DNA from 2 places in the Streptococcus sp. ELY_137 genome. Region 2 is predicted to be linked to the other one. Evidence: predicted binding sites of a transcription regulator. Region 2 holds the regulator's gene; the other holds the start of a gene.
The links. Region 2 encodes NrdR, which represses ribonucleotide reductase genes. Its sites were predicted from a motif close to ACACNATATATNGTGT; they were not measured.
Positions count from the first base shown of each region.

Region 1: the regulator NrdR is predicted to act here: its motif matches at 2,730-2,745, upstream of AC4HAO_RS07575 (redoxin NrdH).

Region 1 is NZ_JBZFUL010000009.1:33,067-49,218, reverse strand. Features, by position in the region: gene nrdE (class 1b ribonucleoside-diphosphate reductase subunit alpha) at 167-2,326, opposite strand; gene AC4HAO_RS07575 (redoxin NrdH) at 2,429-2,653, opposite strand; partial or broken gene icd (NADP-dependent isocitrate dehydrogenase) at 3,359-4,544, shown strand; gene AC4HAO_RS07565 (phosphocarrier protein HPr) at 4,718-4,981, shown strand; gene ptsP (phosphoenolpyruvate--protein phosphotransferase) at 4,986-6,719, shown strand; gene AC4HAO_RS07555 (NADP-dependent glyceraldehyde-3-phosphate dehydrogenase) at 6,976-8,406, shown strand; gene AC4HAO_RS07550 (glucosaminidase domain-containing protein) at 8,676-9,428, opposite strand; gene AC4HAO_RS07545 (PHP domain-containing protein) at 9,790-10,524, shown strand; gene tpiA (triose-phosphate isomerase) at 10,636-11,394, shown strand; gene AC4HAO_RS07535 (aminoacyltransferase) at 11,465-12,697, opposite strand; gene AC4HAO_RS07530 (aminoacyltransferase) at 12,697-13,908, opposite strand; gene yidA (sugar-phosphatase) at 13,908-14,717, opposite strand; gene AC4HAO_RS07520 (HD domain-containing protein) at 14,995-16,152, opposite strand, start outside.
Region 2 is NZ_JBZFUL010000001.1:166,831-182,982, forward strand. Features, by position in the region: gene AC4HAO_RS00805 (potassium channel family protein) at 1-310, opposite strand, end outside; gene AC4HAO_RS00810 (TrkH family potassium uptake protein) at 324-1,697, opposite strand; gene rsmG (16S rRNA (guanine(527)-N(7))-methyltransferase RsmG) at 1,715-2,428, opposite strand; gene AC4HAO_RS00820 (bifunctional 2',3'-cyclic-nucleotide 2'-phosphodiesterase/3'-nucleotidase) at 2,949-5,456, shown strand; gene AC4HAO_RS00825 (LemA family protein) at 5,751-6,305, shown strand; gene htpX (zinc metalloprotease HtpX) at 6,315-7,214, shown strand; gene AC4HAO_RS00835 (YceD family protein) at 7,619-8,155, shown strand; gene AC4HAO_RS00840 (response regulator transcription factor) at 8,246-8,923, shown strand; gene nrdR (transcriptional regulator NrdR) at 9,063-9,560, shown strand; gene AC4HAO_RS00850 (replication initiation and membrane attachment family protein) at 9,547-10,701, shown strand; gene dnaI (primosomal protein DnaI) at 10,702-11,601, shown strand; gene der (ribosome biogenesis GTPase Der) at 11,643-12,953, shown strand; gene AC4HAO_RS00865 (GNAT family N-acetyltransferase) at 13,398-13,982, opposite strand; gene AC4HAO_RS00870 (pilus expression-regulating Snf2 family helicase) at 14,221-16,152, shown strand, end outside.

The DNA of each region.
Region 1 (16,152 bases), on a different contig from region 2:
ACATAGGAGCTTTAGCTCCAAGTTTGCCATGTCTAAAGAGTTACGACACGTAGTAGAAGGTGTCGATAATACACCTTCTACGAAGTTAGTAAGTGAACTAGCCAAACCGCCGATAGCGGTTGGCGTGTCAAACATAGGAGCTTTAGCTCCAAGTTTGACTGTTCAGTTAGATCACACAGCTTTCACACTGATTAGCGCCGACTTCATCTCCATCATCTGTGAAGGTGCGGACATAGTAGATTGACTTAACACCTTTATTGAAGGCATAGTTACGAAGAATGGATAGGTCGCGAGTGGTCTGCTTGCTTTCTTTTTTCCATTCGTACAGCCCTTCAGGAATTTCACTGCGCATAAAGAGTGTTAGTGACAAACCTTGATCAACATGCTCGGTAGCAGCTGCGTAAATATCAATGACTTTACGCATATCCATATCATAAGCAGATGTGTAGTAAGGAATGGTATCTGTCGACAAACCGCTGGCTGGATAGTAGATCTTACCAATTTTCTTTTCTTGCCGCTCTTCAATCCGTTGGGTGATAGGGTGAATTGAGGCAGAGACATCGTTGATATAAGAGATAGATCCATTTGGTGCGACAGCTAGACGATTCTGGTGATAGAGACCATCTTTCATAACGGCCTGACGGAGAGCTTCCCAGTCCTCAGCTTGCGGGATAAAGTGTCCTTCAAAGAGTTTCTTAACACGCTCAGATTTAGGCACAAACTCACCGGTCACGTATTTGTCAAAGTAAGTGCCATCAGCGTATTTAGATTTTTCAAAACCGACGAAAGACTCACTGCGTTCACGGGCAATATTGTTGGATTCAACCAAGGTCCAGTAGTTCATCAGCATGAAATAGATGTCAGTGAACTCAATCGATTCAGGACTGCCGTACTCAATGTGGTTACGAGCGAGGAAGGAGTGGAGCCCCATTGCCCCCAAGCCAAAGGTATGAGCTTGCTCATTACCGGCCTTGATCGTTGGGACCGCTTCAATATTTGAGGAATCTGTCACAAAAGTAAGTGCACGGGTCATAGCCTTAATAGAACGGCCAAAATCTGGAGATGCCATCATATTCACTACATTGGTAGAACCAAGGTTACATGAAATATCGGTTCCCATCTGTACAAATTCTTGTGCATCATTAATCAAGCTAGGCTTTTGAACTTGCAGAACCTCTGAACACAAGTTAGACATAATGATGCGACCATCTATAGGATTTGATCGATTGGCTGCATCGACATTGATGATATAGGGATAGCCTGATTCTTGCTGCAACTTAGAAATTTCGGTTTCTAACTCACGAGCAGAGATTTTTGTTTTGGCAATCTTAGGATTAGCCACTAACTCATCATACTTTTCGGTAATATTAATATAGTTGAACGGGACACCGTACTCTTTTTCTACAGAGTACGGACTAAAGAGGTACATCTCCTCATTTTTGCGGGCCAATTCATAGAATTTATCAGGAACAGTAATCCCCAATGACAGGGTCTTAACCCGAACCTTTTCATCCGCATTTTCCTTTTTAGTTGATAAGAAAGAAAGGATATCAGGGTGGAAGACATCCAGATAAACTGCCCCGGCTCCCTGACGTTGTCCCAGCTGGTTAGAATAAGAGAAACTGTCTTCAAAGAGCTTCATCACGGGCACAACACCAGAAGCTGCCCCTGCGTAGCCTTTGATTGGGGCTCCAGCTTCGCGCAAGTTGCTGAGCGAAATCCCAACACCGCCTCCGATACGTGATAGCTGAAGAGCTGAGTTGATGGAACGACCGATAGCATTCATATCGTCGGTTACTTGAATTAAGAAACATGAGACTAATTCCCCCCGACGGCTGCGTCCAGCATTTAGAAAGGATGGTGTTGCTGGTTGATAGCGCTGATGAATCATCTCCCTTGCCAAATCGCTGGCCAACTGTTCATCTCCATTTGCAAAGTAGAGAGCGTTAAAGAGAACGCGGTCCTCAATGCTTTCGAGATAATACTCGCCATCATTAGTCTTTAAAGCATACTGCTGGTAGAACTTATAAGCGGCCATGAAAGATTGAAAATGAAAGTCTGCTGCTTGCAGCTCCTGTGCTAGCCCTTCGATAAAATCAGCTGAGTACTTCCTGATAAAATCAGCTTCGATGTAATCATTAGCCATTAAGTAATTTATTTTGTCCGTAATAGAATCAAAGGCCATAGAATTAGGCACAACATTCTCCCTGAAGAAAGCCTGCAGGGCTTCTTTATCCTTATTAAGAGGAATTTGACCATTGACAGGACGGTTAATTTCATTGTTGAGGCGGAAGTAGGAAACTTCGCCTAAATCTTTAAGACTCATAGGTATTTCCTTTTATCTATAATAATTATAATGTAGGGTTGTTAAATTTAAACTGCCAAGCAGTTTTGAACTGCTTGGTCAGCCTTGTCCTTATATGTGAAACTAAATAATTTCTTTTAGTTTAGCAGGTTGAAAACCTGAGAAAGCTACATCACCAGCCTCGATAACTGGAGCGGCCGTAAAACCTAAACTCTTAACATAATCAATTTTCTCTGGCTGCTCATCGATGTTAATCTCTTCAAAATCAGCACCATTTTGCTCCAAGAACTTCTTGGTCATCTTGCATTGCATGCAGTTGTTTTTAGAAAACAAAGTAATCTGTGACATCGTATCTCTCCTATAAATTAGTACCTAATAAGGATACCCAAATTAGAAAGAAAAAGCAAGCAATTTTGCTCAAAAACCACAATATTTTGTGCCAGTCAAAAAAACCACCCCCAACATCTTGTGGTAAACTTTTCTTCTTAAAATATGCCGAGAAATCCAGTGATAGCAAGGATTCAATAGAAAACTACCAAGAAAATCGGAACCACTATCTACTATATATTAGATAACCGATGGTATTTTGGATTGAAAAATGAATGGGACAGACGCATCTACTGTCAATGGATAAAATCTTCTTGGCGGTTCGATATCCAATTTACTTGAAGTATTAAAATGCAGGAGATTCAGCCGACTTACTTTCATGGTGTTTTGATGCTGTGCCAATAAATCTTTTATAGTTCTTTGGAGGCATGCTGAAATAATAAATTTTTTCGATACTTGGTGTGTAAACTAAATATTTTGTGCACTAAAACTAATCTAGTAACATATACCATAGATTTAATACAAGTTAGGAACCCATGTACAAATCAAGAGCTATGATTTGTACTGTGGATTTTTCTTCTTCGACAATTTATCCTATTCTAAGGACAGGTAATAGTTGTGTTATACTCATGTCCGAGAGCAGTAACCTGGAAAAACTACCTTCAATGTATCTAGACTATCTAAAACGAATTCGTTAGAAATAAGCTCAGCTAAAGAGGTGATAATATGGCAGATAAAATTACGTTGAAAAATAACAAACTGCAGGTTACAGACAATCCTACCATCGTTTATATTGAGGGTGATGGCATAGGTCGGGATATCTGGTACGGCGCTCAGACTATTTTTGATACAGCGATTGCTAAGGCATATAAGGGACGAAGAAAGCTCGAATGGCAGGAAGCTCTAGCTGGTAAAAAAGCTTTTAAAAAAAACAGGACATTGGTTACCAATGGAAACTTTACAAATGATTAAGGAAAATTTGATCGCCATCAAAGGTCCTTTAGAGACACCAATTGGCCAAGGAATACAGTCTTTGAATGTTTCCCTTCGTCAGGAATTGGATCTTTACGCCTGCGTTCGGCCCATTCGTCATTTCAAAGGAATTGAAAGTCCACTGAAACATCCTGAAAAAGTTGCTATGACTATCTTTCGCGAAAATACAGAAGATCTTTATGCTGGGATTGAATGGGAAGCTGGCAGCAGCCAGGTCAAAAAGGTTTTGGATTTCCTTCAATTTGAGATGGCGGTTGATCAAATTCGTTTTCCTGAAACAACCAGCATCGGTGTTAAACCAATTTCTATTCAGGGGAGTGAACGTTTAATTCGTTCGGCTATTACATATGCCTTGGCTAATAACTTACTGCGAGTCACCCTAGTGCATAAGGGCAATATCCAAAAATATACAGAGGGTGGCTTCAGAAAATGGGGCTATGGACTAGCCCAGCGTGAATTTTCAGCTGAATTAGCCAGTGGACAATTAGTTATTGACGATATTATTGCTGATAATTTTTTTCAGCAGATTCTCCTTAATCCTGAGCGTTTTGAAGTCGTTGCCTTGACTAATCTCAATGGAGACTACGCTAGTGATGCTTTAGCTGCCCAAGTCGGTGGTATAGGCATATCGCCGGGTGCTAATATCAATTACCAGACAGGACACGCTGTTTTTGAAGCAACACACGGAACCGCTCCTGATATTGCGGGGTGTGGTCTCGCCAATCCCTGTTCAATTTTGCTGTCGGGAGCAATGATGTTGGCTTATATCGGCTGGAGTGAAGCCGCTGCTTTAATTGAAAATGCTATTGAGGCAGTATTTTCAAAAGGCTGTTTTACGAGAGATCTGGCAGGCAATCGGCCTAGTCTAACGACGGCCAAATTTATTGCTGCCTTATTAGAAGAACTGCAGAAAGAATAGCAATATTTGCTGGTTGAAAATTAGAAAATATATCTAAGAAAAGGGTTTCAAAAAATTTTCGTAAATAACTTTATACCTTGAAAATAAGCAAACGGTATGATATAATCCTATTTTGTAAGGGTTATCATGCGATAATCCAAAAAATATTTACATTAGAAAAAAGGAGAATCCTTATGGCTTCTAAAGATTTCCACATTGTTGCAGAAACAGGTATTCACGCACGTCCAGCCACTTTGCTTGTGCAAACAGCTAGTAAATTTGCCTCAGATATCACTTTGGACTACAAAGGTAAATCAGTAAACCTTAAATCAATTATGGGTGTTATGAGCCTTGGTGTTGGTCAAGGTGCTGATGTAACAATCACAGCAGAAGGTTCAGATGCAGATGATGCTATCGTAGCTATCGATGAAACAATGACAAAAGAAGGATTGGCTTAAAACTATGACAGAAATGCTTAAAGGAATTGCAGCATCAGATGGTGTTGCTGTTGCTAAGGCATATCTACTAGTTCAACCGGACTTATCATTTGAGACTGTATCCGTTACAGATACAAATGCAGAGGAGGCTCGTCTAGACGCAGCTCTAGCAGCGGCGCAAGACGAGCTTTCTCTTATCCGTGAGAAAGCAGTAGATAGCCTAGGAGAGGAAGCCGCAGCCGTATTTGATGCGCACTTGATGGTTCTTGCTGACCCAGAAATGGTTGGGCAAATTAAAGAGACGATTCGCGCTAAAGAGGTGAATGCCGAAGCTGCCTTGACAGAAGTGACAGATATGTTCATCACTATCTTTGAAGGTATGGAGGATAACCCTTACATGCAGGAGCGTGCAGCGGATATTCGCGACGTAACCAAGCGTGTACTAGCAAATCTCCTTGGTAAAAAATTGCCCGATCCAGCGTCGATTAACGAGGAATCAATCGTCATTGCTCACGATTTGACTCCGTCAGACACAGCACAACTGGATAAGAAGTTTGTTAAAGCCTTTGTGACTAATATTGGTGGACGTACCAGCCACTCTGCCATTATGGCACGTACGCTGGAAATTGCAGCTGTACTTGGTACCAATAATGTGACGGACACCGTTAAAAATGGTGACCTCATAGCAGTTAATGGTATCACTGGTCAAGTAATTATTAATCCTACTGACGAACAAGTGGCTGAGTTTAAGGCGGCTGGTGAAGCTTACGCCAAGCAAAAGGCTGAATGGGCTCTCCTGAAAGATGCTGAGACAGTGACTGCTGATGGCAAGCATTTTGAATTAGCAGCCAATATCGGTACACCTAAAGATGTTGAAGGTGTCAACGACAATGGTGCTGAAGCTGTTGGTCTCTACCGTACAGAATTCTTGTATATGGATTCTCAAGACTTCCCAACTGAAGATGAACAATATGAAGCTTACAAGGCTGTACTCGAAGGTATGAATGGTAAGCCAGTTGTGGTTCGTACTATGGATATCGGTGGCGATAAAGAACTGCCTTACTTCGATCTTCCAAAAGAAATGAACCCTTTCCTTGGTTTCCGTGCTTTGCGTATCTCGATTTCTGAGACTGGCGATGCCATGTTCCGTACACAAATTCGTGCCCTTCTTCGTGCCTCAGTTCATGGTCAATTGCGGATTATGTTCCCAATGGTTGCCCTTCTTAAAGAATTCCGTGCTGCTAAGGCCGTTTTTGAAGAGGAAAAAGCTAACCTCAAGGCTGAAGGTATTGCCGTAGCCGACAATATTCAGGTGGGGATCATGATTGAAATCCCTGCAGCAGCAATGTTGGCTGACCAATTTGCTAAAGAAGTGGACTTCTTCTCAATTGGTACCAACGACCTTATCCAATACACTATGGCTGCAGACCGTATGAACGAACAAGTATCATACCTCTACCAACCCTATAACCCATCAATCCTTCGCTTGATTAATAATGTTATCAAGGCGGCTCACGCAGAAGGTAAATGGGCTGGTATGTGTGGTGAAATGGCCGGCGACCAGACAGCAGTTCCATTGCTGGTCGGTATGGGGCTTGATGAATTCTCTATGTCCGCAACATCAGTTCTTCGTACACGTAGCCTGATGAAGAAATTGGATACCACTAAGATGGCAGAGTACGCTAACCGTGCTTTGACAGAATGTGCTACTATGGAAGAAGTTCTTGAACTTGAAAAAGAATATATCAACTTTGACTAATAGACTGTTGAAGTTAGATGAGTCTGTGACAGAAGTCCAGACTCTTTTATTGTTCTAGATTTACTAGATTAACGCAGTGGTTGAGAATTCTATCTTGGGGGAGCCACGCTCTCTCTTTAGCCAATTCAACTAGACACTAAGAGTCTAATCAACATTTAATTTAGTTCAAAATATTCTGATTATTCTTGGTAGCAGATATTGGAAAAATAGCTAAAAAGTGATAGAATAGGTCTATCAACGCTAAAAGGAGAACTAGATGACGACACAATACAAAAACTACGTCAACGGTGAGTGGGTCTTATCTGACCAAGAGATTAAAATCTATGAACCGGCAACTGGTGAAGAACTGGGCTCTGTTCCAGCTATGAGTCAAGCAGAAGTAGATCACGTTTACGAGGTAGCCAAGGCGGCTCTGCCAGCATGGCGTGCTCTTTCCTATGTAGAGCGTGCAGCTTACCTGCACAAGGCAGCTGATATCTTGGAGCGCGATGCTGAAAAGCTAGGTGCAGTTCTTTCAAAAGAGATTGCTAAAGGCCTGAAATCTGCTATTGGAGAAGTAACACGCACAGCTGAAATTGTTCACTATGCTGCTGAAGAAGGTATTCGAGCAGAAGGTGAAGTCTTGGAAGGTGGTAGCTTTGATGCTGCCAGCAAGAAGAAAGTTGCTATGGTTCGCCGCGAACCTGTCGGTCTTGTTTTGGCTATTTCGCCATTTAACTACCCTGTAAATCTAGCAGGTTCCAAAATTGCACCGGCCTTGATTTCAGGAAATGTAGTAGCCTTTAAACCACCGACGCAAGGCTCTATCTCTGGCTTACTTTTGGCAGAAGCCTTTGCTGAGGCTGGCATTCCTGCAGGTGTCTTCAATACAATTACTGGTCGCGGTTCCGTTATTGGTGATTATATTGTTGAACATGAAGCAGTTGATTTCATCAACTTTACTGGTTCAACACCAGTTGGAGAAAATATCGGGAAGTTAGCTGGTATGCGACCAATTATGTTGGAACTTGGCGGTAAAGATGCAGCTATCGTACTGGAAGATGCTGACCTTGAATTAACAGCTAAGAATATTGTTGACGGTGCTTTCGGTTATTCCGGACAACGCTGTACAGCTGTCAAGCGTGTGCTCGTCATGGATAGTGTAGCAGATCAGTTAGTTCAACTGGTTACTGAGAAAGTTGAAAAACTGTCTGTCGGTATGCCAGAAGACAACGCTGATATTACGCCATTAATTGACACAAAATCAGCTGATTATGTTGAAGGCCTAATCCAAGAAGCTGCTGACAAGGGAGCATATGCGGCAACTCCTATCAAGCGAGATGGCAATATCATTTATCCAACCGTCTTTGATAAGGTGACAACAGACATGCGTCTGGCTTGGGAAGAGCCATTTGGACCTGTTTTGCCAATTATCCGTGTTAATTCTGTTGATGAAGCACTTGAAATTGCCAACAAGTCTGAGTACGGTTTACAAAGTTCAGTCTTTACTAAAGACTTCCCATTAGCTGTTAAGATTGCTGAGCAGCTGGAAGTTGGTACAGTCCATATCAATAATAAGACTCAGCGCGGTACAGATAATTTCCCATTCTTGGGAGCTAAAAAGTCAGGTGCTGGTGTTCAAGGTGTTAAATACTCTATTGAAGCTATGACCAACGTTAAATCAATCGTGTTTGACATTGCTGATTAAAAAATAGAAGAAGAGGAGCGTAAGGGTTCAATTTCCTAGCTCCTTTTTCCATACCCAAAAAGGCTCTGTAATAACTTATGGAGACTTTATCTTCCCCACTACAGGAATCAAGGGTCATTTGCTTATAACCTATAATATGGAGAAAAGTTTAGCTTCTTTGATACTTTCACTTGAAAAAAGCAACCGTTATCCTCCGATGATTGCTTTTTTTGATAATAGGCATATACGAAAAATTATTATTGAAAGTAACGAAACTTCCCTGACTAACTTTATCCTTCAAGTTGAGCTTTAGCCCAGCTGTTATCCTGCCGTAAGGTCCCAGCACTTGTATAACTCTGTCGGTAAACATTGTAAGTTAGTCCAGGCTTATAAAAACTGACAGGCTGATCGTAATCTGTTAAGTGGTAAAGAGTAATGATATGATTGAGTTTGGTATTATAGCTAGTATCAGTCGCATAAAGACCAGTCAAGGTCTGGGTAGCCTCCTGATAGTCTCGAGTATTCGATTTATGAGTATCAGCGTAGAGATTTTGGCTGAGCAGATCAGCATAATCTTCTAAGGATTGAGTATAAGAGGGATATTTTCTGAACTGGGCATCGATCTTATAAGCGTTGCCCTTGCCATCATCCTCCCAGGTCTGAAAAGTCGCAGAGTCGCCTTTATAATCTCCCTTGATACCAAAGAGGTTATAATTGGGCTCAGAACCAAGTTTAGAAGTTCCATGGTTGCTTTCTAAGACGGCTTGGGCAATCATAACAGAAGCGTAGAGATCGTGGTCTTGGGCAATATTTCTGGCATCTTCGCCAATCTGATTGACAAAATATAGCACAGCAAGATCCTGGCTATCGCTCGGTTTGGGAGGCTGGCTGGTATTTTGACTGAAGCGGGTCAGCAGGATGTAGGAGCCAAACAAGACGATAGCTGCTGTCAATAGCATTGTCAAGATGAAGGATTTGCGATTCTGTTTCTTGATGGAAAAGAATTTTCGCCAGCCATACTTTTTGCTTTTACGTTTTGCCATGGTTCACCTCCTTTGCTGAGAATTCCGTACTGATTAGTATAGCATAGATAAAGGGATTTCTGTTGGAAAAACCAAAATATGGTAGAATAATAGAAAACCTAGCATTGCATTAAAAGCTTAGGAATAACTGATCTTCTGGTATTAGCTTCACCCGAATTAGAGATAGAGCTAGCCTACTGGCTTTTGATGGGGCATTTTGTCTGCAGATAAACGGTACTGGCTTTCAAAACCTTAGTCTTTCTAGCTATCTTGTAAATTGAGTCTGCCTTGGTGCCTAGCAACCTAGAAAAGATCCTGCCTAGCACTAAAAAGTGACAATAGCAACGAAAGTTTACCCTTATTCAGTATTAAGGAGCAGTTTATGCGCGATAATCATTTACATACTTATTTTTCTTACGATTCCGATGCCCGATTTGAAGATTACCTGAGTCAATTTAAGGGGGAGATTGTAACAACTGAGCACTACGATCTCTCAAATCCCTATACTAGGCAGGATGATATTCCAGATTATAAAGCTTACACAAAAGAAATTGCAGATTTGAACAAAAAATTTGGCAACCGTATAAAAAGGGGCGTTGAAATTGGTTATTACCAGCCGCGTGAAGCAGACATTTTAGAATTTTTGTCTGATAAGAACTACGATTTAAAGCTGCTTTCAGTTCACCACAATGGCCGCAATGATTATTTAGATGATGAGATAGCAGATAGAGATAAATATGAAGTGACCCAAGAATACCTAGATAGACTGGAATATGCTATCGGTCGAATTGATGCCGATGTATTGGCTCATTTTGACTATGGTTTTCGCTTATTTGAGATGTCAGTAGCAGAGCTTCAGCTGTATCAAGAGCAGCTGCTTCGAATCTTTCAAAAAATGATAGATAACCATCTAGCTTTTGAGTTGAACAGCAAATCTATGTATCTCTATCATCATGAACATCTTTACCGCTATGCTCTCTCTCTAGTCAAATCATTGGGCTGTCAGCGCTACTCCCTTGGCTCAGATGCCCATAAATTGGATCATTTCCGTTTGAATTTCGATAAAATGCAAGTACTTATGAAAGAGTTTGGTATTGATGAAACCCAGCTTATTTGAGCCTACAATCACCGCTTGGATTTTCGAGAAAATTCTGGCAAAATCTTTCAATGACTTGGGAATTATGTTAGAATGAAGTGGTAAATAATTTTAATAGAAGAGGTATGTGAAATGTCACGTAAACCAATTATCGCCGGAAACTGGAAGATGAATAAGACTGCTGCAGAAGCTCGTGAATTTATTGATGCTGTGAAAAACAATATTCCTTCAAACCAACTCGTTGATACTGTTGTGGGCTCTCCTGCCCTCTTTCTTGAAGGCATGAAAAAAGGCGTTAAAAATACTGAATTGCAAGTAGCTGCCCAAAACTGCTACTGGGAAGACTTTGGTGCTTTCACTGGTGAAACAAGCCCAGCAGCGCTTGCAGCTCTCGGTGTTGAATATGTTATCATTGGTCACTCAGAACGCCGCGATTACTTCCATGAAACAGACGAAGAAATCAACAAAAAAGCTCATGCTATTTTCGACCACAACATGACTCCTATCCTTTGCTGTGGTGAGTCTCTCGAAACTTATGAAGCAGGAAAAACGGCTGAATGGATTGAAGGACAAATTACTGCAGATCTTAAAGGTTTGAGTGCTGAGCAAGTGTCTAACTTGGTTATCGCTTACGAGCCAATCTGGGCTATTGGTACTGGTAAATCAGCTGATGCCAACATTGCTGATGAAATCTGTGGTGTTGTTCGTTCAACAGTTGAAAAACTCTACGGTACAGAAGTGGCACAAGCCGTTCGTATCCAGTACGGTGGTTCTGTAAAACCTGAAAATATTGCGGAATATATGGCTAAAGAAAATGTTGACGGTGCCCTTGTTGGTGGTGCTTCACTGCAAACCGATAGTTTCCTTGCCCTTCTTGACTTCGTAAAATAGGTGTCTGTAATAAAACACTATAAAAAGCAACTCTACCCAGAGTCGCTTTTTTTGTTGCTTCGCTTTATTATCATCGTCCTAAAATTTTTTTAATAGTATTTAGAACTTTATATTTTAATGGATTTGGATAGTAGCGAAAGGTTCCCGTTTTACGGACGATATAGCCGTTGAAATTCTGTTTAAACTTCAAGACACCATCGCTATTATCGAAAATCCCCTGAATACCTAAGAAATTGTAGGTTGGAATGCCACGTTTTAAGGCTTCTAACATGACATATTCCTGCAGGAGGGCAGGTGCGTAGAATTTGTTAAATTCTGTATAAGAACCGCTAAAAAGATAGATAGCTTCTTGTTTCGTATAGACAAAAAGGCTGCCTGCCAAGATGACGTCATCCTGGCCATATTGTTCAATCAGCTGTCTAGCTTCGCTTTTACGAACCTCAAAGGTTTCATACTGACTGGAGAATTCCCGAAGCTGATTTTGTTTTTTTTCTGAGTTTGGATTTTTTTCTAAGTCGGCTTGCAATTTAGAAATCTTTTGTCCCAGTTTATCTTGATCGTCCTGCAAGTGTCCTAGGTAGTCTTGGAAGTTGATACTAGCCACCATAAATTCAGCCTTGTCCCCCCAGCTATCATAGAAATCCTGATAGTAGTCTAGGGGTTTGTCGGTATAATCACGACGATCTGATGTTGTGGACGTAATCTCTTTGAAGATTGATAATTCCTCGCGCTGGAGCTTACGCAATTTGGTCCCAAAAGTCTTAGACTTTTTAACTAGCGGACGTCCCTTCTTGCTGAAGGATTTTAGCAGATTATCTGCAGTAAGAGCAGTCATATCCTTGACATAATGCCAGTCAGGTTCACCGCCCGGATAGCCAGTCTGAAGGCCATCGTGCTGAAAGCCTAAATCGGTTAAAGTTTTAATCAGCTCAGGGCGCTCTTGATCACTGGGCTTACCATCACTGTCAAAAGTTTGGTAGGTATCATAGGGTTTCACAATAAGCTCTAGAACCCCCTGGTTCTTAGCATAGTCCTGCAAAGCTTGATAAAAATCACTGAGATACCTAGTATCTGTTGAAAAGGGGCCGGAATTAATTTCCATGTGGAGGCCACCAGTCATAGGGATAGTGAAAAGCAGGGCAGCCACTTGCAGCTTCCCATCAGCTTTAATCCCTACATAGCTGATACTATAACCGCGTCTGCGAAAGAGGTCTGCCATTTCAACGGATTGCATGAAGGATTTGTAGGAAACTTCTTGGCTGAATTGTTCAAAAACTTCTTGACTCAAAATTTCAAACGTCATTAGTGGTTGCTCCTTGCTTGTTTCCGTTTATTGTAAGCAAACATGGCCGGTTTATAGAGAAGGCTGACAGGGATATTAAACTCACCGATAAATTCTTCGATGGTTGGATTAAAATTAGATTTGAATTTAGTCAAACCGTCATCCAATGTTCCTTCGACACCGCCCATATTGGCCCAGGTGATACCATCAGTATAGGCATCTTCAAAAACTTTAGGATAAAGTGAGTACTGTGGATAAAATTTCTTGAATTCGTCGTTCATTCCGGCGTAGAGCATTTCCATAACATTACCGAAACGAACAGATAAAATTCCAGCGATAATAAGGTCATCATCGTATTTATTGACAAAGTCTTCAAATTCCGCAATATATTTTTTTACTGAGTTTTGTTGCTGAGTCAATTTGGTCAGTCGCTTCTTTTGATGGTCAGCCGTTTCTGATAAATCTTTTTCAATCTGCTCCAGCTGCTCTTTGTACTCAGCTAAACGCTTGGACAGATTAACCTTAGCCAAGTGCAGATAGGCATCATCACCATAGATGGACATCATCTTTTTAAAATAATCATAGTTCCGTAGGGCAACTCCCTTGCGATTTTCTGTCAGTGCAACAACATCAGCAAAGGCTTGAACATCATCAATACTGCCGCGACTTGTTACAACCCCACGATTATTGGCATCTTTCATTAACCGTTTAGTATGTTTGGGGAAGGTTGCTGCCATATCTTCTTGAGTGTAAACGTTGGCTTGAAAACGAGGCTGAATGCTCTCTGCGATTTCACTTGTTCGTCCAGTCCACTGTGCCCCAGCTTTTTGAAGTTTATCTAAGATAGCCAGAGTATCAGGGTTTTCTTCAATCTCTTCCCCGATCTTATATGCTTTTAACAGCAAGGCTGGATCAAACTTAATAAAAAGGGCACGTTTTGATTTCCCATACTTTTTCAAAGATTGGATAACAAAATTAACAAGGTCTTGATCCGTATAATCCATGATTGGTCCGCGCGGAATATAGAGCATGGTAAAACCTAGAGGCAGGCGCTTAATCAGGATAGAAGCAGATGCAATTTGGACCTCATCTTTGTAAAAACCAATGCGCTCATTGCTCCAATTATCCTTGACCTGTGCCCAAGCACTGCTTTGGAGTAGGTTGGTCTGATTGCTTGCTTTAGCAAAATCATCGTGTTCTTGTGCTGAGATACCAACTTTATAGGTAAACATTAATTTAAGACCCACTTTCTAAGGGCGTAAGCAACGCCGGATTCATCATTTGATTTGGTAATATGTTTGGCAATTTTTTTCAATTCAGGATTGCCGTTGGCCATCACAACGGGGTGCCCGACAACTTCCAGCATAGCTCGGTCATTTTCCTCATCACCGATGGCCATGGTCTCATCTAGACTATACCCCAGATGCTGCGCTAGGTGTTTAACAGCTTCCCCCTTGCTGGCAGTCTTATTGAGAATTTCCAGATAGAAAGGCCGGGACTTCACGATTGTGAAACGCTGATAAAAATCTTCAGGAATCTTGGCGATAGCAGCATCCAATAGTTCAGGTTCATCAATATACATAGCTTTAACGAAGTCTTTATCAGTGACTTCTTCAGGTGTACGGTAGAAAATAGGCATGCTGACCAAGGTAGATTCATGGACAGTATATTTTCCAATATCACGATTGCTGGTATAGATACCATCTTTAGTGATAGCATGCGAGTGGATCCCCAATTTATTCGCTAAGACCTCAATATCCAGATAGTCCTCATAGGCTAAACTATCTGAAAGCAAATCCTGACCGGTTGCTGTATCTTGAACCAGTCCGCCATTGAAGGTAATGACATAGTTGTCAGGTTCATTTAAATGGAGTTCGTTTAAAAGACTTTGGACACCGATGATAGGACGGCCAGTTGTAATAACCACTTTGACCCCAGCAGCCTTGGCCTCTTGGATAGCATCAAAGACATCAGCAGTAATCTGACGTTCGCTGTTAACCAAGGTGCCATCAATATCAACAGCCACGAGTTTAATTGCCATAGCATCTCCTTAATTATCAATTATAAAAGTATAACTAATACTCTCTGAAAATTAACAGGATCTCGGTAATTCTCTTTGAGCATAAAATAACAGCCTTTCTAAAAAAGGCAGAACACCTCTACTATATTACTAAAAATCCTGCCATTTGTCATGACAGGCAGTAATAGCATGAGACGCTAAAAGTTTTGAAAATAGATAACAGAACTCTATAGGTAAGCACTTAGCACGAATTTTCTAGTGGTCTAACATCATTATAGGGGTGCTTCGGCTGAGTGTTCTACAGCAGATAATCATTTTTGGAATAGCTGAGAAATTGTTTTTTTTCTTCTTGAAAGAGATCATCTGTCTCCAGCATTTCAGCAGGAAAATAGAAGCGGTAATCACCGTGAATAGTCCCTGTCAATGACTTGACAAGGGCTGATTCTTGGCTGAGTTCCTTGAGGTTGTCATCCTTTTGCAGCAGTTCAATCTGTGTTCGAGGGCTTTCTTTCTCAGGTCGATAAATGTCGTAAGGAAGATCAAAATTTTTGTGCTCTGCCGTATAATACTCTGGATCATAGCCTATAGCGGCTACTAATTTTTTTAAATCTCGCAAGTCTGTTTGGCTATCTTCAGTTAAAATCAAGGATTTAAAGAGCTGGCGGTTAATAAAACGATTGGCCAAGTCGGCCAGAATAGCATCGTCTGCCTGTATCCAGGTTTGAAAGTAGGTATTCATCACACCGTCATCTAAGTGCAGATAATCCTGCAAGTTGTAATTGTTTTCAAAAAAAGGAATCAAGCAAGGAGAGGTCTGAATGAAGTAGGATCGTTGCTGAGGATAGAGTTCCTTAGCGCGTTTCAGCAGATTTTGAAGTAAGACCTCCATTGCCCGACTGGCAGGGTGAAAGTAGACCTGCATATACATTTGGTAACGGCTAACTAAATAGTCCTCAATGGCATGTGTCCCGTTGATTGTGAAGGCAATCCCTTTACCAAAAGGACGGATAACGCTGAGAATGCGGGTGAGGTCGAATTGACCGTAGCTCGCTCCGGTATAATAAGCATCGCGCAGCAGGTAATCCATACGATCGCAATCAAGTTGGCTGGAAATGAGCTGTTCCACCTGTTTATTAGGATAGGTATGGTTGATTACGCTAGCAACCTTATCAGGAAAATCGGGAGATATTCGGCGCAAGGCAGCATTGACCTGAGTAGCAGGATTGGTGATAATATTTTGGGTGATAGCCTCGTGGTCTGTACCAAAGAGGCGCTCAAAAGTATGAGAATAGGCACCGTGCCCCAAATCATGGAGGAGGGCTGCAACCATGGTCAACTGACTGTCTTCTTTGTTCCAGTCCTCAGGATAGCGCTGCTCAAAATAACTCACAAGGCGGTTTGCGATATGATAAACGCCCAAGCAATGTGAGAAACGGCTGTGCTCAGCACCGTGAAA
Region 2 (16,152 bases):
TATTACGAGCCTTGGCAGCAATAAAAGGGACACCCAGTTTCTTACAATTCATCAGCGCTAAGACAGAAGAATCTAGGCTATTACCCGTAGCAATGACAACTTGTTGGCATTGGTCAATACCAGCGTCCCGCAGGGTATCAATATTGGTAATATCTCCTAGAATGGCTTTGTTGACCTTATTAGCAATGGCTTGAATGTGGTCGGGATTATTGTCGATGGCAATGACCTCCTCACCGAACCTTGCGAGTTCTTCGGCAAGGGTAGTTCCGAAAATACCGAGTCCCAGAATACCAACAATTTTTTCTGACATAATATTCCTTTCATTAGCCCAAAGTTAGATCCGTCTGGGCGTAGTTAATGGTTTGTTTATTTTTTTGTCGCAAGCTCAGGAGCACTGTTATTGGCCCGACACGTCCAAAAAACATCAGTGCCATGATAACCCAGCGTCCCCCCGTAGATAAGTGGCTTGTCACGTCCATAGAAACACCGACAGTTGCTAGAGCGCTGCAGGACTCAAATAAAAGCTTGAAAGGGGATATATGAGGTTCAAGCTCCAACAGGCTAACATAACCTATCATTAGAATGACAAAGAAAAAGACTAAGATCGTCAGTGTTTGCTTTAATAGCTGGATAGGAAGGGTTCGATTGTAGACACTGACTTGAGTTTGTCCTGACAGCTCAGCTCTGAAAATCAGGAAGGTAATAGCAGTGACAATGAGTTTCAGGCCTCCAGCAGTCCCGCCTGGTGCCCCTCCAATAAGCATTTGAAGCATGAAGATAAAGTTGATGGAATTGCCGGCCTGTGTGTAATCAATTGTTGCAAAACCTGCAGTTCTCATAGTGACCGTCTGAAAGAAGCTAACGAGACCTTGCTGGTAGAAGCTAAGGTTGCCGATAGTGGCGGGGTTGTTTAGTTCTAGGAGCCAGGCCAATACAGTTCCTAGAATGAGAATGGTAGAAGTTGTGACTAAGACCAGTCGAGTCTGAACAGAGAGCCTTCGCCTTGCCAAACGAAACTGACGAGGACGTTCGCTCAACCATGATTTTATCATGTCGACAATAGCCATCCAGTTACGAAAACCTAGGCCACCTGATATGATAGCGAAAGCAGTGGCTAGGTTGACAGTCCAGTTGAGCTGATAATGAAGTAGGCTGTTTGCGCCAAGATTGTCAAAGCCTGCATTGCAAAAAGCTGACACAGCAAGAAAGAGGCTGTTGAAAATGCCGTGTAACCAGCCAAAACGAGGAATAAAGTCTGTCATTAAAATAAGAGCGGTCAGACTTTCTATAGTCAGTGTTATCTTATAAATGCGAAAAAGGTAGCGTTTAAGGTCGGCGCTAGAATTATTGCCAATAGAAGACTGAAGCAATTCCTGTTGTTTAAGCGACATGTGACGATTGATACTGTAATAACTGAAAGCGATCAGACTGACAAGCCCAAGTCCACCAATTTGCATTAGGCACATAGCAACGACTTGACCTATACCATTGTAGACTTCTCCCATGGGGAAGACAGATAAACCGGTAACACAGACCATAGAGACAGTATTAAAAAGATGATCAAGATAGCTTGTGTTTTGAGCAGAGCTGTATTGCATGACGGGCAGGGATAGGATTAGACTTCCAATCACAATAGTGGAAATGAAGCTTAGGCTAATGCGCTGAGCAACTGAGAAATTTTTAAAAAGTTTAAACATGATTGATGAGATTTGTTTTATAGCGGTTTCTTATTTGGAAGGCCTGCCCTGCGAGGGTATTTATTTGGAGTTTCCTTTTTCTTTTCGATAATAGTAATGGTTCGCGGATCTCCATTGGGCAGATGGTAGGTTTGGGTATCAGTAACTTTAGCAAAGAGCAGTATCAATGCTTGCTTGGCTTGTAAGAGTTCTTCGTCAGCAGCAGCAGCTTTAAGAGCTATGAGATGACCGTTGACCTTGAGAAAGGGGACAGTCAGCTCTGTCAATATTTGCAAACGGGCAACAGCTCTGGCAGTTACTAGATCAAACTGTGCTCGGAAGGCCTTATCTTGTCCAAAGTCTTCAGCCCTTCCATGGTAAAAATGAACACCAGTTATGTTGAGTTTTTGAGCAAGGGTCTCAAGAAAATTAATACGCTTATTGAGGGAATCGATGATAGTCACCTGAAGTTCTGGACAGATAATTTTCATGGGCAGGCTGGGAAAGCCGGCGCCGGCTCCAATGTCTAAAAGTCGTATGGGACGATTAGTGACCATGCCTTGCAAAACAGGAGCCAAGGAATCGTAAAAGTGTTTTAGATAAACCTCGTTTTTTTCAGTGATAGCTGTTAGGTTAATCTTGTTATTCCAGTCAATCAAGAGTTCAAAGTAGGTCGCAAATTGCTGTTTTTGCTGTTCTGTCAGGGGAAAGCCGGCTGCAGCCAGCTGCTCGTAAAATTCTTGAGGTGTCATCAGTTTCCTTCTTTTATCCATTTTAATAGCTCTATTCTACCATGTTTTAGATTATAGGTAAAAATAAGGAATTATTGGTGGAGAAATTTTCTTTTTTTCAATGCTTTTGAAAGTCTGGACAAAAACTGGTTCAGTCCTTATGTTTTTTGGATAAACTCTTAAAACAAAGGTTGCTAATGAGACTAGCTCCACTGCTCTTATCAATGATCTTTAACGATCCCCCCGCACGGTTGAGGTACGTTTTTATCACAAGGACAAAACGAAAAATACGATCCATCTAACTGTGTGGGATCCGATAGCTCGAGGTGCAATGGCTCTCTAAAAACAAAAGGATGGGCTGATATTTTGGGGTTCAGACCATTCCAGCAGATCGAATACCTGAAAATAAGAGAGTTGCCGGCAATCAATTCCTTCTAATTTTTGAATTTTGTCCACTCCCTTTTAATTTCTCCTTACTGAAAAGGCTTTCTTTTTGTATAATAGAGGTGTATCTTTACTTTTATTTTCAAAGGAGATCACAATGTCTAAACATCATTTCTTAAAAAGTGCGCTAGCACTATCTCTTTTTGTGGCAGCCAGTGGTACTGGCCTTCTTGTTCAAGCAGATGAATTACCTTCGGCTAATAGTGGTGCGGTAGCTTCAACAGCAAGTAGCAATATAGCTGAGGAAGACGGTCGAGGGGTTCCTAATCAGGCTGCCGAGTCGGCTGTGCCAACTTCTGCACAAGCCAAAACAAGCACTCAACCTTTATCTGTTGAATCCGTGCCTTCATCTGGAGAAAGCTCGGAAACGCTAACAGGTGAAGCAGATACTGCAGGGTTTAAAATGGCTCCTCCAGTTACAGCAGCATCTCAAACTAAAGAGACTGTGAAAACACCAGAGCCTGTTGAAGGACAAACGGTTGACATGCGTATTCTCTCAACAACTGATCTCCATACCAACCTAGTCAACTACGACTATTATCAAGACAAGGCTTCCCAAACTGTCGGGCTTGCTAAAACTGCTGTGCTTATTGAAAAAGCGCGCAAGGAAAATAGCAACATTGTCCTTGTTGACAGCGGAGATACGATTCAAGGAACCCCATTTGGCACCTACAAAGCTCTTATTAATCCTGTAAAAGAAGGCCAAACCCACCCCATGTACAAGGCCTTTGAAAAATTAGGCTATGACGCTGAAACTTTGGGCAATCATGAATTTAATTACGGACTTGATTTTCTCAACCGTATGGTTAATACATCAGATGTCCCTATCGTCAATGCCAATGTCCGCGATGCTCATACAGGCCAGCACTATTATCAGCCTTATATCATTCTCAACAAAGTTTTCACTGATACAAATGGCAGACAAACAACTGTCAAGGTCGGCATTACAGGCGTTCTGCCAAGACAAATTCTAGTTTGGGATAAGGCCAATCTTGAAGGCAAGGTTATCGTTGATGATCCTGTTGAAGCAGTCAAAGCCATCGTTCCAAGCATGAAAGAAGCTGGTGCTGACATCGTTTTGGTTCTAGCTCATTCGGGTATCGGTGATGATAACTATGAAGTCGGCGAAGAAAATGAGGGCTATTTCCTAGCTGGCATTGATGGGGTTGATGCTGTGGCTACGGGACATTCACATGCTGATTTTCCTAATGGTGACGGTACAAGCTTTTACGCCAAATACAAAGGTGTCGATGATATCAACGGTCTCATCAACGGCAAGCCGGTTGTTATGGCTGGAAAGTTTGGTGATCATCTTGGTATTATGGATTTGACTTTGACCTACAAAGAGGGTAAGTGGCAGGTAACCAACAGCAAGTCTAAACTCCGTAAAATTGATACGACTTCTCCTGTGGCTGCCCAAGAGCTGATTGATATGGTTAAAGAAGAGCATCAAGGTACGATAGATTATGTTCGCCAAAAGGTTGGCCAAACAACAGCACCGATTAACAGTTACTTTGCTCAAGTGCTGGATGATCCGTCTATTCAAATTGTAAACAATGCCCAACTCTGGTATGGTAAAAAACAATTGGCTGGTACAGCTGATGCTAATTTGCCAATTCTTTCTGCTGCCGCACCGTTTAAAGCGGGTACGCGCGGCGATGCCACTTACTACACAGACATTCCTGCCGGAGCATTGGCTATTAAAAATGTTGCTGATCTTTATCTCTATGACAATGTCACTGCTATCATTAAACTTACAGGTGCTCAAATCAAGGAATGGCTGGAAATGTCTGCTGGACAATTTAACCAGATCGATCCAAACAACAGCAAACCTCAGCAGCTGATTAACAGTAACTATCGTTCTTATAACTTTGATGTGATTGATGGTCTGACTTACAAATTTGATATCACGCAGCCCAACAAGTATGACTACGAAGGAAAATTGGTTAATCCGACTGCCAGTCGCGTTCGCGAACTTAAATATCAGGGACAGCCAATTGACCCCAATCAAACTTTTATCGTCATCAGCAACAACTATCGGGCAACAGGTAATTTCCCTGGTGTCAGAGATGCTGCTGAAAAACGGCTGCTCAATCTGGAAAACCGGCAGGCCATCATTGACTATATAATATCTGAAAAAACCATCAACCCTTCAGCCGATGGCAATTGGTCCTTTACAAGTAGTATCAAGGGCTTAGATATTCGCTTTTTATCATCTGAAAATGCTCAAAAATACCTAGCTGACCATGCTGAGATTTCCTATATAGGACCGTCTGCTTCTGAAGGCTTTGGGGAGTATCGCTATACTTACATGGATTCTGACGTATCTAGTTCACTTATATCGTCAGCTGCTCCCTATGCAAATCAATTTGACAATCAGAATATTTACATTCTAACTACTAAATCTTTTGTCCAAGGTAGAGTGACTGCAAAGCCTGTCTATGTTCAGGCAACTGCAGAATCACTGGCTAAGACTAGTAAGAAAGCTCAGGAAGACCCAACATCACTACCTAAAACAGGTTTTTCTGACAGTATGGTATATCATGTAGTTGGCTATCTCTTCCTGACTTTAGCTGCTTTCTTAGTTAGAAAAAGGAAACTATAATTTGATGAGTGTCAAAAAATTTTAAAAGATTCAGTATTGATTTATCTCATGCTGAGTCTTTTTGTTTTTTTTATCATTTAATTCACTTAGACAGCTTATCGGTTTAAAAACTCACACTCAAAGGCATTCCTTCTCTTTTTCTTTTAAAAGATAGCGATTGAAAGAGCTGTTTTTTACTAAGGTTTCTGCTATAATAAAAGGGTAACACAAAAAGGATGGCAAGTTTTAATTTTACTGAGATTGGTATGAGCGTGGCTTCTGCCTGTTTCCCTTGTTAACTTGGAGGATAGATCTATGCTGTGGATAATATTAGCAGTTGTTATTATAATCGTTATTGGTTTTATTGTAGTCAGCTATAATGGTTTGGTACGTTCACGTATGCAGACGCAGGAATCTTGGAGTCAGATCGATGTTCAGCTGAAACGTCGTAATGATCTTATCCCTAATTTGATTGAGACTGTCAAAGGCTATACTGCCTATGAAGAAAAAACTCTAACAAAAATTTCTGAACTGCGTGCACAGGTAGCCCAGGCCAAGAATCCAGCAGAAGCGATGCAGGCTAGTGATGCTTTGACCAAACAGGTATCAGGAATCTTTGCGGTGGCGGAAAATTATCCTGATTTGAAAGCCAATGCTAGTTTTGTAAAGCTGCAAGAGGAACTAACCAATACAGAAAATAAAATTTCTTACTCACGTCAGCTTTATAACTCAACAACAGCCAATTACAATACAAAACTGCAAACTTTCCCAAGTAGTTTAGTTGCTGGTGTCTTTGGATTTAAACCGTCTCAATTTTTAGAAACAGCTGAAGAGGAAAAGGCTGTTCCCAAGGTTGATTTCGACTTATAGGAGACACTCATGCTCTATCAACAAATTGCATCAAACAAGCGGCGCACAGTTCTCCTTCTGCTCTTGTTTTTTAGCCTATTGGCTATTATTGGAGCTGCTGTCGGCTATCTCTGGTTGGGGAGTTTGCTTGGAGGTCTCATTATTGCCCTCATTATTGGAACTATCTATGCTATGTCAATGATTTTTCAGTCAACTAATGTGGTCATGTCTATGAACAATGCCCGTGAAATTACAGCTGGAGACTATCCTGACTATTATCATATTGTAGAAGATATGGCTATGGTAGCACAAGTTCCCATGCCTCGAGTCTTTGTTATTGATGATCCCTCTCTCAATGCTTTTGCGACTGGGTCCTCACCTGAAAATTCAGCAGTTGCTGCAACTAGCGGTATTTTAGCGGCTATGAATCGCGAAGAATTAGAAGGGGTTATCGGCCATGAAATCAGCCATATTAGAAATTACGATATTCGTATTTCAACTATCGCTGTAGCTTTAGCCAGTGCCATTACTCTGATTTCCAGTATCGGTGGTCGCATGATGTGGTGGGGTGGTGGTAGCAGACGTCGCTCTAGCGATAGTGAAGGTGGTGGCAGTATCGGCGTCCTGATGCTGGCTTTCTCTTTAATAGCCCTGATCTTGGCGCCTTTAGCTGCTAGCTTGGTTCAGCTAGCTATTTCTCGTCAGCGAGAATATTTGGCTGATGCCAGTTCAGTAGAGCTGACGCGAAATCCTCAGGGGCTGATTAGTGCGCTCAAAAAATTAGATCGATCCCAGCCTATGCAACAACCAGTTGATGATGCCAGTGCAGCTCTTTATATCAATGATCCTAAGAAAAAAGGCGGGGTTAAATCTCTATTTTTCACCCATCCGCCAATTGAAGAGCGGATTGCCCGCCTAGAGGCAGCTTAACTTAAATATGACAAAACTATCGCTCTCGTTGGGCGATTTTTGTTTTCTTGTAAAGAAATTGCAAACTATTTCTGCTATATTAAGAGCAATCAATTTTGTGAGAGTGATATTCCTTGAAAATCAAAATAGTATTTTATCGCGGCAAGCGCTGTATCTTTTAGATGAAAAAATGGAATTTTTCCCATCTAGAATAGCTGAGTGTTCACTGGGTTATGTTCTGAGGCTTATCAATATAAGTCTCATCTCTTATTATTAGCCAGTTGAACCTTCCAGAGCTTTTAGCTTGTATTGATTTTCTTTGAGTAGGCAACTTAACGACTTGATTAGGAAAAATTACTAATATCATACGTAGGTCGTACTTTCTAAGAAAGGCCTATGTTTATGTTCATCGATTGGGAGAAATTATGTTTAACATTGCAGAATTAAAAAAAAATCCGGATGGTCTTCGATTTGATCAAAAACTGGATATCAAGACTATGCTATTGGAGCGCAATTCAGAAATTATAGATGTCACAGACGTTAAAGCCAAGGGATTAGTTGGTTATGATGAAGGCCTCTTTTTACTGAATTATGATTTAACTTATCAATTGGTTCTTCCGTCAAGCCGATCGATGGAGCCAGTTTATTTGGATCAAAATATTTTTGTATCAGAAGTCTTTGTAGAAGCAGCAGAAGCTGAGGTCCAAAAAGAATTAGTTGAGGATGATTTGGTTTTAATTTTAGAGGATGATCAGATTGATCTCAAAGAGAGTGTTGTTGATAATATTTTGCTCAACATTCCGCTCAAGGTCTTAACACCAGAAGAAAGAGAAAGCGATGTTCTGCCATCGGGGCAGGATTGGTCTGTATTGACGGAATCACAGTATCAGACTTTGCAGGACGAAAAGAAAGCAGCTAAGAGTCCCTTTGCTGCCTTGGAAGGCTTATTTGATTCGGAGTAAACCTGAAGAAGGTGAATAGGTAAAAAGAAAGAGGAGAGTCTATCACTGTTTTACGGAAATAGAGATAGACAAACGAATGGAGGTAGGAGTATGGCTAAACGAATCCTAATTATTGAAGATGAGAAAAGCTTGTCACGTTTAGTATCTCTAAGGTTACAAGAAAAGGGATATCAAGTCACAGTCAGTCAAGATGGAAAATCAGGATTGACGATGGCTCTGGAAAGGGATTTTGAACTAATTTTTATTGATCTCAAGCTGCCTGATAAGGATGGTTTAGATTTGATGCATCAGATTAGACGAGAGAAGTCCATGCCGATTGTGATGATGGTCGATCGAGAAGCAATTGCCAGCATCCAATCAAAGACTGATGAACTAGCGGATGAGTATATGATTAAGCCTTTTGCTGTTGAAGAATTACTGGAAAAGGCAGAAGAAGCCTTTGCTCGCGGAAAAACAAGGATTTATCGCCAAAAGGCTCCTTACCATGATCTGATATTAGATGAAGCCAATCGGTCAGTGATACGTAAGGGGGAGAGTATTGCTTTGACCAATCGTGAATTTGCCTTATTATCGACCCTGCTTAGGCATATCAATACAGTAATGACACGTGAAGAACTGCTGGACTATGTTTGGAGCTACAGTAACGGCGCGGTTGAAACCAATGTCGTTGATGTCTATATTCGTTACCTTCGCGGTAAAATTGATATTCCTGGCAATGACTCATACATCCAGACAGTGCGAGGGATGGGGTATGTAATCCGTAGTTAATTGGGCAATAGTCTGATGAGATAGAGTGGCAATAGATAAGAGATGACTGGATTTGACAGGGAGGGTCAATCCTTTTTTTATACCTAAAAATATGATAAAATAAGGTATTACTAAAAAATGATAGAATTGGGGTGTTTGCATGCGTTGTCCAAGATGTAATCGTAATAAATCCAGCGTTATTGACAGCCGTCAGGCTGAAGATGGCAATACCATTCGTCGCCGCCGTGAATGTGATAACTGTGGCGCGCGTTTTACAACCTTTGAGCGCATCGAAGAAGTCCCCCTCTTGGTTGTTAAGAAGGATGGTACGCGGGAGCAGTTCTCTCGTGATAAAATTCTCAATGGCATTATCCAGAGTGCTCAAAAGAGGCCTGTCTCCAGTAGTGATATTGAAAGTGTAATCAGCCGTATTGAACAAAAGATTCGTGGAGAATACGACAGCGAAGTTACCAGCGAAGTCATCGGCAATCTCGTAATGGATGAACTAGCGGACTTAGATGAGATCACCTACGTCCGCTTTGCCAGTGTCTACCGCAGTTTTAAGGATGTGGATGAAATTGAGGATCTCTTGCAGCAGATAACCAATCGTGTCCATAGTAAAAACAAGAAAAATAAGGAACAAGATGAAACCGATTGATAATTTTTCTTTTGTGAAAAATAATCAGGTCAGCAGAGATATGACTAATCTGATTCGGCTCTATTTACCGATTATAGGCAGTGATGCTGTGGTGGTTTATCAGTATCTGACTAGCTTTTATGATAACGGTCAACAGTTGCATAAGATTGCTGAAATTTTAAATCACACACTCTTTGATCTGCCGCGTTTTGAAAATTCTCTTGCTGTTCTGACTGGGATGGATCTGGTGGCATTTTATCAGGATTTGGATAAATATATTATCGAACTTAGGGAGCCTTTGACACCAGAACATTTCCTCTCTCATGCTGTTTATAGGCGTTTGCTGGAGAGACATATTGGTGATGTTGCTGTGGCAGATTTGGAAAAATCCGATCTAGATCGGGTACGCAACCTTTCCAAAAAATTTTCAGAGGTTTTTTCAGATACGGGTGAGATTGATGTGCAGCCTATGAGATCCAAAACCTATTTTGACTTGGATAGTTTTAAACAAAGAATGACTATTGATGGTCTGCATTTTAGTAAGGAAAAAGAGGATGTTATCGCACTGAATAATCTTGCTGAAAAATTCAGCCTTACTTGGTTTGATGTTTATCAGTTGGCGAAGGAGACTGCCAGTCACCATAAGATTTTACCTAAGCGCATCGCAGCCAAACTCCATCAGCCTAAGTCCAACAAAGCCACTGAACTCAGCCGCGAAGAGGAAATTATCATCAGAGAGGCTAAATCCTCAGTACCTGAGAATTTTTTAGCCAAGATTAAAGTTGGCTTGGGTGCTGTAACAACGACTGATAAGGAAAAGAAGATTTTGTCAGACTTGGTTGAGATGGACTTTCTTGATGAAGTTATTAATGTCATGATAGTCTATTATTTTAAACGACACAGTTCTGCTACTTTGGCTAGAAATGCTATGATGAGTCTGGCAAATGTCGTGTCATCACAAAAGGCTACGACAGCTGAAGCTGCTTTTGAAGCCCTGCGTCAGCACGGTCGAACAAGAAATCAAAAATCCAAGCAAACTGTTTCCAGTGTGCCCGACTGGAGTAATCCAAATTACAAAGAGCAGACGACACCTGAGGAACAGCAGAAGCTTGATGAGATGAAACGTCAAATGTTAGCGAAACTTGGAAAGGGTGGTGAGTAGATGGAAAGTATAGGGGAGACCTTGGCAAAAAAGACTGCTCATGAGCGTGTTGATCTAGAAGCTCTGACTAACCAGATTATGGCTGATCAAGCAATCGCAGATTTTATTCAAGAACATCAGTTGACATCTGATGAGATCAAACGGAGCCTGCCCAAATTTAATCAGTTTTTAGGTGAACGTCGCAAGTATCAGACAGCCGATGATAGGTATAGAGCTAAGGGGTATGAGCCTATTCTTGTGATGAATGAGGGTTACGCAGATGTCTCTTATAAAGAAACACAGGCCCTCAAGCAAGCGCAGGCGCAAAAGGCCATTGCTGATCGTATTCATGTAGTTAGTTTACCGAGATCTTATAAACATATTACTTTTGAGGATGTCGATCTTACTGGCTCTCGTGCGGATGTCTTTAAATATTTGGTTAGCTTTGTAGACAGTTATCCGGCTCCTGGTCAAAAAGGCCTCTATCTGTACGGGGATATGGGAATCGGTAAGTCCTTTATGCTGGCGGCCATGGCGCATGAATTGTCTGAAAAAAAGTCTGTTGAGACAACGATGCTTCATTACCCTAGCTTTGTTATTGATATAAAAAATGCTATTAATAGTGGCAATGTCAAGGAAGAGATCGATGCCGTTAAATCGGTTCCCGTTTTGATTCTAGATGATATTGGAGCAGAGCAGACAACATCTTGGGTACGCGATGAGATCTTGCAGGTTATTTTACAGCACCGTATGCTGGAAGAACTACCAACCTTTTTCACCTCTAATTACAGCTTAGCTAATTTAGAGGCTAAGTTTGGTAATATCAAGGGAGCTGATGAAACTTGGCAGGCTAAGCGTGTACTGGAGCGTGTACGCTATCTGGCTAAGGCTGTTCATCTCCTAGGGGAAAATCGCAGATAGAACTGCAGGGAAAGCAGTGAGTATAGAAAGGAACTTAAGGAATGGCCTTACCAACTGTGGCTATTGTAGGACGTCCCAATGTCGGGAAATCAACTCTTTTTAATCGGATTGCGGGTGAGCGCATTTCAATTGTTGAGGATGTTGAAGGGGTTACTCGGGATCGGATTTATACTAAGGCTGAGTGGCTGAATCGTCAGTTCAGCATTATTGACACGGGGGGGATTGATGATGTTGATGCCCCCTTTATGGAGCAGATTAAACATCAGGCTGATATTGCCATGACGGAAAGTGATGTTATTGTCTTTGTTGTCTCAGGCAAGGAAGGCGTGACAGACGCTGATGAATATGTTGCTAAGATTCTCTATCGGACACATAAGCCTGTTATTCTGGCTGTCAATAAGGTAGACAACCCAGAAATGCGCAACGATATTTATGATTTTTATACCTTAGGGTTGGGAGATCCCTATCCTCTTTCTTCAGTTCACGGCATCGGCACGGGGGATATTTTAGATGCTATTGTAGAAAAACTTCCCGCTGAGAAAGAAGATGATGATCCTAACATTATCAGGTTCAGTTTAATTGGACGTCCTAATGTTGGCAAATCCAGCCTCATCAATGCCATATTGGGTGAGGAGCGCGTGATTGCTAGCCCCCTTGCTGGAACGACCCGTGATGCCATAGATACTAACTTTAAAGACAGTGAAGGTCAAGAGTATACTATGATCGACACTGCTGGTATGCGTAAATCTGGCAAAGTCTACGAAAACACTGAGAAGTACTCAGTAATGCGCTCGATGCGGGCTATTGACCGCTCAGATGTTGTACTGGTTGTTATCAACGCCGAAGAAGGTATTCGAGAGTACGACAAGCGAATTGCTGGTTTTGCTCACGAGGCTGGCAAAGGGATTATTATTGTGGTCAATAAATGGGATGCCATTGAGAAAGATAATCACACCGTAAGTCAGTGGGAAATGGATATCAGAAAGAACTTCCAATTTTTGGCTTATGCTCCAATAGTCTTTGTATCTGCGGAGACTAAGCAGCGGTTGCATAAGCTACCTGAGCTGATTAAACGCATTAGTCAGAGCCAGAATAGACGGATTCCATCTGCTGTGCTTAATGATGTCATTATGGATGCGGTCGCTATTAACCCAACACCGACTGATAAGGGGAAACGCTTAAAAATCTTCTATGCGACCCAAGTTTCGGTCAAACCGCCGACTTTTGTTGTCTTTGTTAACGAAGAAGAGTTGATGCATTTCTCTTATCTGCGCTTTTTGGAAAATCAAATTCGCGAAGCCTTCATTTTTGAAGGAACACCAATTCATTTAATTGCTAGAAAGCGCAAGTAGGTTTAGATAAAGTAGCGATATACCCGTTTGGATTTATACATGAGACTAAGCAGTGGGTGTCTTGTTCAATTAAAGCAGGTAATATCTGTAGAAGAAAGCCTAGTTTGTCTCTTTGTTTAGCAACTTTAATGGCTATTTATAGCAAAAAGAGGTTGAGACAAAAGTTCTCAGCCTTATTTATTTGGTCAATTTTATTTACTAGGCGCAGTGGTTGGGAGAAAAACTGGTTGGCTCTGCCAACTTAGTCTTTCCCCAGCACAGTTCATTAGGTGCTTTAGCACCAATGAACCACTGCTGGTTGGCGGTCCTTATCTTGGGGCGCGGTCATTAAACAGCCCACTGGACTGTTTAATGACCGCGCAAGTGATAGCTCCAACAGTTTGGGGAACTGTTGGAGAATATCCAATTCTATGAACGTGAGTTCATCTCATTCTCTATTTTATTCTAGCTTTTATACTCTTGATAGAGAGAAGTTTCTGAAAAGGGGATAATAGGCTGGGGTAGGCTGGGGTTGGTAGCAAGAGATTTTTCCAGCCATTTCATATCATACCAACGACCAAATTTATAGCCGGCTTGTTTGAAGTGTCCTACAACCTTATATCCTAGATGCTGATGGAATTCCTGACTATTGTTCGTCAGGCGGCTATCTGCTTTGGCTGTTGTTGCAATACAAGCCAAAGCTGTCAGAATTCCTTGGGCTTTCAAGCAGGATTCTAATTGCTCATAAAAGAGGCGTCCTAACCCCATTCCCTTAGCGTTGGGAGCCAGATAGATAGTGACCTCAGCCAACCACTGGTAAGCTTCTCTGGGATGGAAAGCTGAGGCGTAAGCATAGCCTAGGATCTGCTTCTTGTCTTCAGCAACGAAGTAGGGATAGATTTGGCTAATACTTTGCCAACGCTGAGTGAAGTCTTCAAGGGAAGGGCAATTGTATTCAAAGCTGATAGCTGTCTCTTCAACATAGGGTTTATAAATTTCTAACAAATAGGGTAAATCTTCTTGCGTAGCAAGACGAATAGTCGGTGACATAACAGAGATTCTCCTTATCTCAAAATACTAAGCTGTAGGCGATTCAAAGAAAGTTGGGAATAGCCCTTAGGACTTAACTATAGAGTTCAAATGCTGACTTGCTTGCTGGTTTGCAGCCTAGGTTTTATGTGTTACCAGTATAACATAAAAGAACTTTATGGCACTATTTTTGTGAAATAGTTTATATAATCTGCTATAATGACAAGATAAGTAAAATTAGATTGGACTAATGTTTGGTATGGCAAGATTGATTCCGGGACGTATCCGCAATGAAGGAATCGTCCTATCTGAAGCAGGCAAAATCAAAATATTATCCACGGTTGATAAGATTATTAAAGCAGAAGTAGATGGAGTGGCCCTTTCTTTTTCCTTTGATGACGATAAAGTAAGCTGCGAGTGTTTGATGTTTGCGCAAAAGAATTACTGCCCCCATCTAGCTGCTATTGAATATTATTTAAAAAATGATGAGATTGGTAAAGAATTGGTTGAACAGTTGGTTAATGATGACGTTTACCAACAGCATCAAGAGAAGCTTTTTTCTTTCGGCAGCATTTTTTTAGATGGCTTAGCCGTTAATGAGGATGATAGTCTCAAATATCGCTTGTCGGTTACCGGAGAGCAAGATTCTTATTCCTCAGCTATCTGGTGGACGCTTTATATTAATCGCCTGCCAGACGATCGTCGCTATATTATTCGGGATATTAGCACCTTTTTAAAGGTTCTAAGGCGTGAGGATTCTTATCAAATTGGTAAGAATTATTTTGAGCCGATTTCTTATATTCAATTTGATGAAGCTAGTCGGGAGTTTATTGACTTCCTCTGGCGTCTGATTCCTGATGATGATCCCAATCACCTAGATTATCTTTTGCCTAACCGTGCCCGGCATTTGAGCTTACCGCATGGCTTTTTTGAAGAGGGGATCCAGCTGATGCAGGATCTCTACGATTTTCAGATCAGTCTCAATCATCATGATTACCGAGAAATTTATTTTAAGGAGTTGACAGGGGAAGACAGCTTATATACCTTCAAAGTTCTTGTCCATCAGTTATCTTTGGAGCTGATTATTTCAGAAAAAACCAGTCAATCTTTCTTTGATCACGCTTATGTGCTCTACCGTCAGACCTTTTATCACCTTACTGCAAAGCAGCGTAAGCTAGTCAAGGCTATCAAGGGATTAGCTATTGAAGAAGACTTGAGTAAGCATGTCCACTTTGATTTGGACGACCAGGGGAAATTGGCTGCCAGTCTTTTGGATTTTGCAGAGATAGGTCGTATTGATGCGCCTAGATCTTTTGCTATCAGGGATTTTAAGCCTAGTTTTGACTTGGATTTGGCTGACAACCAAGAGATTTTGCTCAAAGTAACGTATGATTACGATGGCGTTAAGGTAAGAAGCCGGGACGGTTTAAATGAATTACCCTTTAGCAGTAACTTTAAGCGCGAAGAACAGATCAATCGGGTGTTGGCAGCAGAGGGCTTTATGGGGCAGTTCACTGCCCGTCATCTGCCACTTTACGGTGAGGAGCTTTATAATTTCTTTACTCGTACGATCCCTCGTTTGCAGAACTTGGGTCAGGTTCACTTAAGTGAGACTTTAGATGCCCTTCGCTATTATGAAAGCCCACAGGTCAAAATATCAGCCCAGCAGGGATTGCTTGATGTATCTTTTGACTTTTCTTCTATCTACGAGGGAGATATTAATCAAGCCCTTCAAGCTTTATTTAAAAATGAACCTTATTATGTCAATGATCAGGGGCGGTTAGTTGTCTTTGATGAGGAAACCCAGAAGATTAGTCGTACTCTAAAATCTCTGCAGGCTCAACCGCAGCAGGATGGCCATCTCAAACTGAGTAATTTGGCTGCTTTTCAAATTTCCCAGCTCTATCAGGATTCCAAACGGGTAGATTTTTCAGCTGATTTCCAGCAATTAGCCTATGATTTGACTCACCCTCAGGAATTTAAAACTACTCAGATATCTGTTCAGGCCCAGTTGCGGGATTATCAGCTGACGGGTGTTAAGTGGCTGTCTATGCTGGATTATTATGGATTTGGCGGTATTTTAGCTGATGATATGGGATTGGGTAAGACCCTGCAGACAATTGCTTTTTTAACTTCCAGATTGCAGGAAAGTTCTCGAGTCCTTATTTTATCACCTTCCAGCTTAATCTAT